DNA from 2 places in the Acidovorax sp. AC410 genome. Region 1 is predicted to be linked to the other one. Evidence: riboswitches for the same ligand, from Rfam matches in the RefSeq annotation. Region 1 holds a riboswitch; the other holds the start of a gene.
The links. A riboswitch is a leader RNA that binds a small molecule or an ion and turns the genes downstream of it on or off. The one in region 1 is predicted to bind S-adenosylhomocysteine.

Region 1 (3,407 bases):
GCCCGGAGACGGAAATCTTCGCGGCTGCGTGCCGCAAGGCCAAGGTCTGGGGTGTGTTCTCGCTGACCGGTGAGCGGCATGAAGAGCACCCCCGGAAAATGCCGTACAACACCCTGATCCTCATGAACGACCAGGGCGAGATCGTGCAGAAGTACCGCAAGATCATGCCCTGGACGCCCATCGAGGGCTGGTACCCCGGCGACCAGACCTATGTGAGCGACGGCCCCAAGGGCCTCAAGATCAGTCTCATCATCTGCGACGACGGCAACTACCCCGAGATTTGGCGCGACTGCGCGATGAAGGGCGCCGAGCTCATCGTGCGCTGCCAGGGCTACATGTACCCGGCCAAGGAGCAGCAGATCCTCATCAGCAAGGCCATGGCCTTTGCCAACAACACCTACGTGGCCGTGGCCAATGCGGCGGGGTTCGATGGCGTGTACAGCTATTTCGGCCACTCGGCGCTGATCGGCTTCGATGGCCGCACCCTGGGCGAATGCGGAGAGGAGGAGTACGGCGTGCAGTATGCGGCCCTGTCCACCAGCCTGATCCGCGATTTCCGCAAGAACGGCCAGTCCGAGAACCATTTGTTCAAGCTGCTGCACCGCGGCTACACCGGCATGATCCATTCCGATGAGGGAGACAAGGGCGCCGCAGCCTGCCCTTACGGCTTCTACCACCGCTGGGTGACCGACCCCGAGGGCACGCGCGCCGCAGTCGAAGCGCTCACGCGCAGCACGGTGGGCACGGCCGAATGCCCTATCGAGGGGATTCCGCACGCGGAGTGACGGGCGGTTGCCAGGGCCTGCCCTGCAGTTGCCGATAATGCAGCGCACATGGTGGCGCCTGCATCTCTTCTTTCATCGTCCTTTCCCCTGGCCTGCGTGGCCCTGGCGGCCCTCGTCCTGCTGGCCGGGTGCTCCGCCCCTGCGCCCACCGCGCGCGGCGAGGTGCGGGGTGCGCCCACCAGCACGGGCGAGCTGGCCCAGTCCGACCTGAACCGCATGGCGACCCTGGCCATGCGCGACAACCTGGCCAGCCTGACCCTGCTGATGGACAAGCTCTACCGCCGCAACCCGGCCGAGTGGCGCAAGGCCGGCGCGGCGAGCCGCGAGCAGGCCATGGAGCAGGTGCGCGCCGCCATTGAACAGCGCCAGCCCTGGGCGCCGCTGCAGGGCCGGCGCGACATCACGGCCCTGGCCTTTGCACTGGCGCCCGAGTTCGCGGGCGACCGGGTGGCCGCCTTCATCGTCGCCACGGCCGACATGCTGGTCACCGCCCACGGCGGCAAGACCGAGTTCTTTCTGCTCGACTCGCTCGACGCCCAGCACCTGTACAACGCCGCGCGCAACGTCGAATCGGCGGTGTGGCTGCTGTCCCAGCGGCGCAATGCCGCGGGCCAGCCGCTGTTGTGGGCCGACGAGATCGGCCCCCAGGGGCGCAACCTGAGCTTCGAACGCGAATTCGGCAAGCTCATCGCCCGCCTGGACCTGGTGGCCGTGGTGGTGACCGAGAAGTACCGCCGCGCGGCCATCAGCTATGTGCAAGGGATCGTGGGGGGCACTTTCCTGCAATTCCTGCCTGTGCGCTGAGCAGGTAAAATCATGCCTCCCCCGAGGAGCGTTGCAGCGGATCGCCCAGGCACACAGATGCCGGCCGTTCGTCAGGCTCGGGGCCGACCACCCCGCAACGACGCTCACCTACGTTACTGAACCGATTGCGCAGGTGAGTCTGATGTCCGCCCTTCCCATGCCCCCCCTGAAGCTGTCCGGCCTGGAGCCCGTCTCCATTGGCGAGGGCACGCTGTTCGTCAACATCGGTGAGCGCACCAACGTCACCGGCTCCAAGGCCTTCGCCCGCATGATCCTCAACGGGCAGTACGAGGAGGCCCTGGCCGTGGCCCGCCAGCAGGTGGAAAACGGCGCCCAGGTCATCGACATCAACATGGACGAGGCCATGCTCGACAGCAAGGCCGCCATGGTGCGCTTTCTGCAGCTCATCGCCTCCGAGCCCGACATCGCGCGCGTGCCCATCATGGTGGACAGCTCCAAATGGGAGGTGATCGAGGCCGGCCTGCGCTGCGTGCAGGGCAAGGGCATCGTGAACTCCATCTCCATGAAGGAGGGTGTCGACAAGTTCAAGCACGAGGCTCGCCTCGTGCGCCGCTACGGTGCCGCCGCCGTGGTCATGGCCTTCGACGAGCAGGGTCAGGCCGACACCTTCGAGCGCAAGATCGAGATCTGCGAGCGCGCCTACCGGGTGCTGGTCGACGAGGTGGGCTTTCCGCCCGAGGACATCATCTTCGACCCCAACATCTTCGCGGTGGCCACCGGCATCGAAGAGCACAACAACTACGCGGTCGACTTCATCGAGGCCGTGCGCTGGATCAAGCAGAACCTGCCCGGCGCCAAGGTCTCGGGCGGCGTCTCCAACGTGAGCTTCAGCTTCCGCGGCAACGACCCGGTGCGCGAAGCCATCCACACCGTGTTCCTGTACCACGCCATCAAGGCCGGCATGGACATGGGCATCGTCAACGCCGGCATGGTCGGCGTGTACGACGACCTGGAGCCCACGCTGCGCGAGCGCGTCGAGGACGTGGTGCTCAACCGCCGCCCCGATGCCGGCGAGCGCCTGGTCGAGGTGGCCGAGACCGCCAAGAGCGGCGCCAAGGACGAGAGCAAGCGCCTTGAATGGCGCGGCACGCCCGAGGCCCCGCGCACCGTGGGCGAGCGCCTGTCGCACGCGCTGGTGCATGGCATCACCGACTTCATCGTCGAAGACACCGAAGAGGCCTACCAGGCCATCGTCGCCAAGGGCGGGCGCCCGCTGCACGTGATCGAAGGCCCGCTGATGGACGGCATGAACGTCGTGGGCGACCTGTTCGGCGCCGGCAAGATGTTTCTGCCCCAGGTGGTGAAAAGCGCGCGCGTGATGAAGTCCGCCGTGGCCCACCTCATCCCTTACATCGAGGAAGAAAAGCGCCTGGACGAGCTGGCCGGGCGCGACGTGCGCAGCAAGGGCAAGATCATCATCGCCACCGTCAAGGGCGATGTGCATGACATCGGCAAGAACATCGTCACCGTCGTGCTCCAGTGCAACAACTTCGAGGTGGTGAACATGGGCGTGATGGTGCCCTGCCACGAGATCCTGGCGCGCGCCAAGGTCGAGGGGGCCGACATCGTGGGCCTGTCGGGCCTGATCACGCCCAGCCTCGAAGAGATGCAGTACGTGGCCGGTGAGATGCAGAAGGACGAGCACTTCCGCATCAAGAAGATCCCCCTGCTCATCGGCGGTGCCACCACCAGCCGCGTACACACCGCCGTGAAGATCGCGCCGCACTACGAAGGCCCTGTCGTCTACGTGCCCGACGCCTCGCGCAGCGTGAGCGTGGCCCAGAGCCTGCTGGGCGA
Region 2 (3,407 bases), 1.1 Mb from region 1:
CTCTTCCCACTCGTACTGTTCGAGCGTGGCGACCTGGATCTCGTTGTCGAAGTGGCCGATGTTGCAGACGATGGCCTGGTCCTTCATGGCCTTCATGTGCTCGTGGGTGATCACGTCCTTGTTGCCGGTGGTGGTGACGAAGATGTCGGCCTTGTCGGCGGCATATTCCATGGTCACGACCTTGTAGCCTTCCATCGCCGCCTGCAGGGCGTTGATGGGGTCGATCTCGGTCACCCAGACCTGGGCCGACAGCGCGCGCAGGGCCTGGGCACTGCCCTTGCCCACGTCGCCGTAGCCGGCCACGCAGGCCACCTTGCCGGCGATCATCACGTCGGTGGCGCGCTTGATGCCGTCCACCAGCGACTCACGGCAGCCGTACAGGTTGTCGAACTTGCTCTTGGTCACCGAATCGTTGACGTTGATCGCGCGGAACAGCAGCGTGCCCTTGGCCGACATTTCCTTCAAGCGGTGTACGCCCGTGGTGGTCTCTTCGGTCACGCCGATGATCTGGGCGCTCTTGCGGGTGTACCAGGTCGGGTCCACGGCCAGCTTGGCCTTGATCGAGGCGTACAGGCAGGTTTCTTCTTCGCTGGTGGGGTTGTCCAGCAGCGAGGCGTCCTTCTCGGCGCGCTGGCCCAGGTGCATCAGCAGCGTGGCATCGCCACCGTCGTCCAGGATCAGGTTGGGGCCTTCGCCTTCGCTGCCGGCGGGGCCGAAGTCGAAGATGCGGTGGGTGTAGTCCCAGTATTCGGCCAGGGTTTCACCCTTGATGGCGAACACCGGCGTGCCGGTGGCTGCAATGGCGGCAGCGGCATGGTCCTGCGTGGAGAAAATGTTGCATGAAGCCCAGCGCACGTCGGCACCCAGGGCCTGCAGCGTCTCGATCAGCACGGCGGTCTGGATCGTCATGTGCAGACTGCCGGTGATGCGGGCACCCTTCAAGGCCTGCTGGGCGGCGAATTCCTCGCGGATGGCCATCAGGCCGGGCATCTCCGTTTCGGCGATGCGGATCTCTTTGCGGCCCCAGGCGGCCAGGCCGATGTCGGCAATGATGCAGTCGGTGTTGACGACCGGGGCGTTGACGCGTGCGTTCATGATGGTGTGCTCCAAAGCATGTTTGAAAGACCACGTTCAGCGCGGGGATGAGACGGAAGGCTCACCACACGAGAAGTGGATGAGCGTCGTTGCTAGATGACTCCGAGCCTCACGCCCCGCCAGTGCTGGGGACGCTGCAACGCTCCTCGGATGCGCGCATTATAAGTAAAAGGCCCGGGCACAGGTGCCTACAGAACGACGACGTGGCCCCATTGCGGATCGATGCGACCGGCATGCAGGTCTTCCACCAGCGTCTGCGCCGCCGCAAAGCCCTGGTGTTCCTGCACCTGCATCCAGGGCTGGCGGGCATCGCTGATGCGGTCGATGAAGGCGCGCTGCGCGGCGTTGAACTTCTGGTTCACCACCTCCGGGCCCCAGTCGGCATTGCGCTTTCGGATCTGCACCGGCGCGAAGTAGAACGCCGGGGCCGGCCCGGGCAAGGCGGTATCGCGCAGGAAATGCGTGTTCTGGGCCGAACCCGCATAGCAGTCGTAGACCAGCGCGTCGCCCAGGTGGTGGTGTACCCGCGCGCGCAGGTCTTCGTCGCCCGAAAAGTCCACATACAGCGTGGGCACGGCCGTATCCAGCGCCTCCAGTTCGCCATAGACCACCGTGCGCTCGTAGCAGCCCAGACTCTGCACGAAGGCGCTGTTGCGCTCTGAGGTGAGGGCCACCCGCTCGATGCCCTCCTGCCCCTGCAGGCAGAACGCCGTGCCGAAGGCCGTCTTGCTGGATGCACTGGAGAACACCAGCCGCTGCGCGCCAAAGAATGCGTTGTCCGAGAGGAAGTCCGCCAGCATGAACGAAGTAATGAACAGCGGCCGCACCAGCATCTGGTAGTTTTCGTCTTCGGCCCGGTAGGCCGGATCGGCGCTGGTGCGCGTGTACTGGTTGTAGGCCGAGGTGAGGCCCTGGCGGTGCTCCGCTCCGTCGTAGAAGCCCCGCGCCGTCACGCGCACGGGCTGCATGCGCAGATGGCTGGCAATCGGACAGTAGCCGTAGAAGCGCTCGCCCACGGCCACGCCTGCGACGTCGGACACCACCACCTCGGCAAAGCCCCACACCGGCATGTGGCCCCAGCCCGCCTCGCCGGTGGGAAAGAAATCCCAGTACTTCATGGCATCGCCGAAGGCGGCGTAGGTGATGTTGTTCGTCGTCACGGCCACGCGGTCCACGCGCAGCAGGGCCTCGCCGGGCTGCAGTGGCGCCAGGGGCAATTGCACGGTGCGGGTGTGATTCAATGCATTCTTGTCGGTCAACAGGCGGGTCTGCATGGTCATGGTGTGTCTCCGGGTCGGGTGTGAAAATGCGCTGCGGTCACTGTATGGCGCCCGGCCCTGCAGCGGGTTCGGAAACCGATGAAGGCCCGGCCACCCAGCCCCGCAGCGGCTGCCAGGCCCTTGAAAAGGCCGCGCCAGGCCCGCGCCCGCTTCACCGTGCAGGCCATCTACGACGCCTTTGTTCGGATTTGGCAGCGCGACGGCTGGGACAAGCTCACCACGCGCAACGTGGCGCTGGAAACCGGCATCGCCGTGGGCACGCTCTACGACTACTTCCCCAACAAGACCGCCCTGCTCTCGGGCTATGTGCGCCACTGCCTCGAAGCCCTGCTCGCCGCCATCGACCGCGAGGCCGTGCAGCCCGCCGATCTGCGCTGGGAGGAGCGCATCCACCACCTGGTGCGCCTGGTCTGCGGCGTGGATGCGCCCGAGCTGCCGACCTTCCACCCCGACATGCTGGCGCTGGAAAGTGCCATGGCCGAGCCGCACCACCACCGCCGCGCGCACGAGGAACTGGCCGCTGCCTGGGGCCGTGTGTTCACCGCCTGCACCGATCTGCCCCGCCCACTGGCGCTGGGGCTTGCACAGGCACTGCACCTTTCGGCCTGGGGCGGGCGACGCTATGTGCTGCTGCTCCAGCTCGACCCCGTGCAGATGCGCCAATGGGCCGATGGCGTGGAGCAGTTGTGCTGCGCGGCCATCCTGCAGGCGGCGGACCCGCCGCGCTGAACCTGTCACCTGCGCGGCTGCTGCGCTTGGCCTGGCACTCCACACTGGCGCCCTCACAGAAGAAGGAGCACCCCATGGACCCGAAGGACAAGGTCATCATCGTCACCGGCGGCGCCAGCGGCATCGGCCGCAGCATCGCGCGGCGTTTTGCACAGGAAGGTGCCCGGGCCGTGGTCGTGGCCGACCTGCACCTGGACCCAGCCCAGGCCGTGGCCGACGAGATCGGTGGCCTGGCCGTGCGCTGTGACGTTGCGCGCGAGGCCGATATAAAGGCCCTGGTGGCCACCACGCGCGAGCGCTACG

Region 2: it holds a riboswitch for S-adenosylhomocysteine, as region 1 does, so the genes downstream of both, ahcY (adenosylhomocysteinase) here and metH (methionine synthase) in region 1, are expected to answer to the same signal.

The regions. Positions count from the first base shown of each region.
Region 1 is NZ_CEEDCG010000001.1:2,114,698-2,118,104, forward strand. It holds gene AC0IZS_RS09820 (aliphatic amidase) at 1-785, shown strand, start outside; gene AC0IZS_RS09825 (hypothetical protein) at 834-1,589, shown strand; S-adenosyl-L-homocysteine riboswitch at 1,607-1,702, shown strand; gene metH (methionine synthase) at 1,732-3,407, shown strand, end outside.
Region 2 is NZ_CEEDCG010000001.1:1,040,059-1,043,465, forward strand. It holds gene ahcY (adenosylhomocysteinase) at 1-1,095, opposite strand, end outside; S-adenosyl-L-homocysteine riboswitch at 1,170-1,247, opposite strand; gene AC0IZS_RS04770 (DUF2855 family protein) at 1,284-2,375, opposite strand; gene AC0IZS_RS04775 (TetR/AcrR family transcriptional regulator) at 2,454-3,104, shown strand; gene AC0IZS_RS04780 (SDR family oxidoreductase) at 3,179-3,407, shown strand, end outside.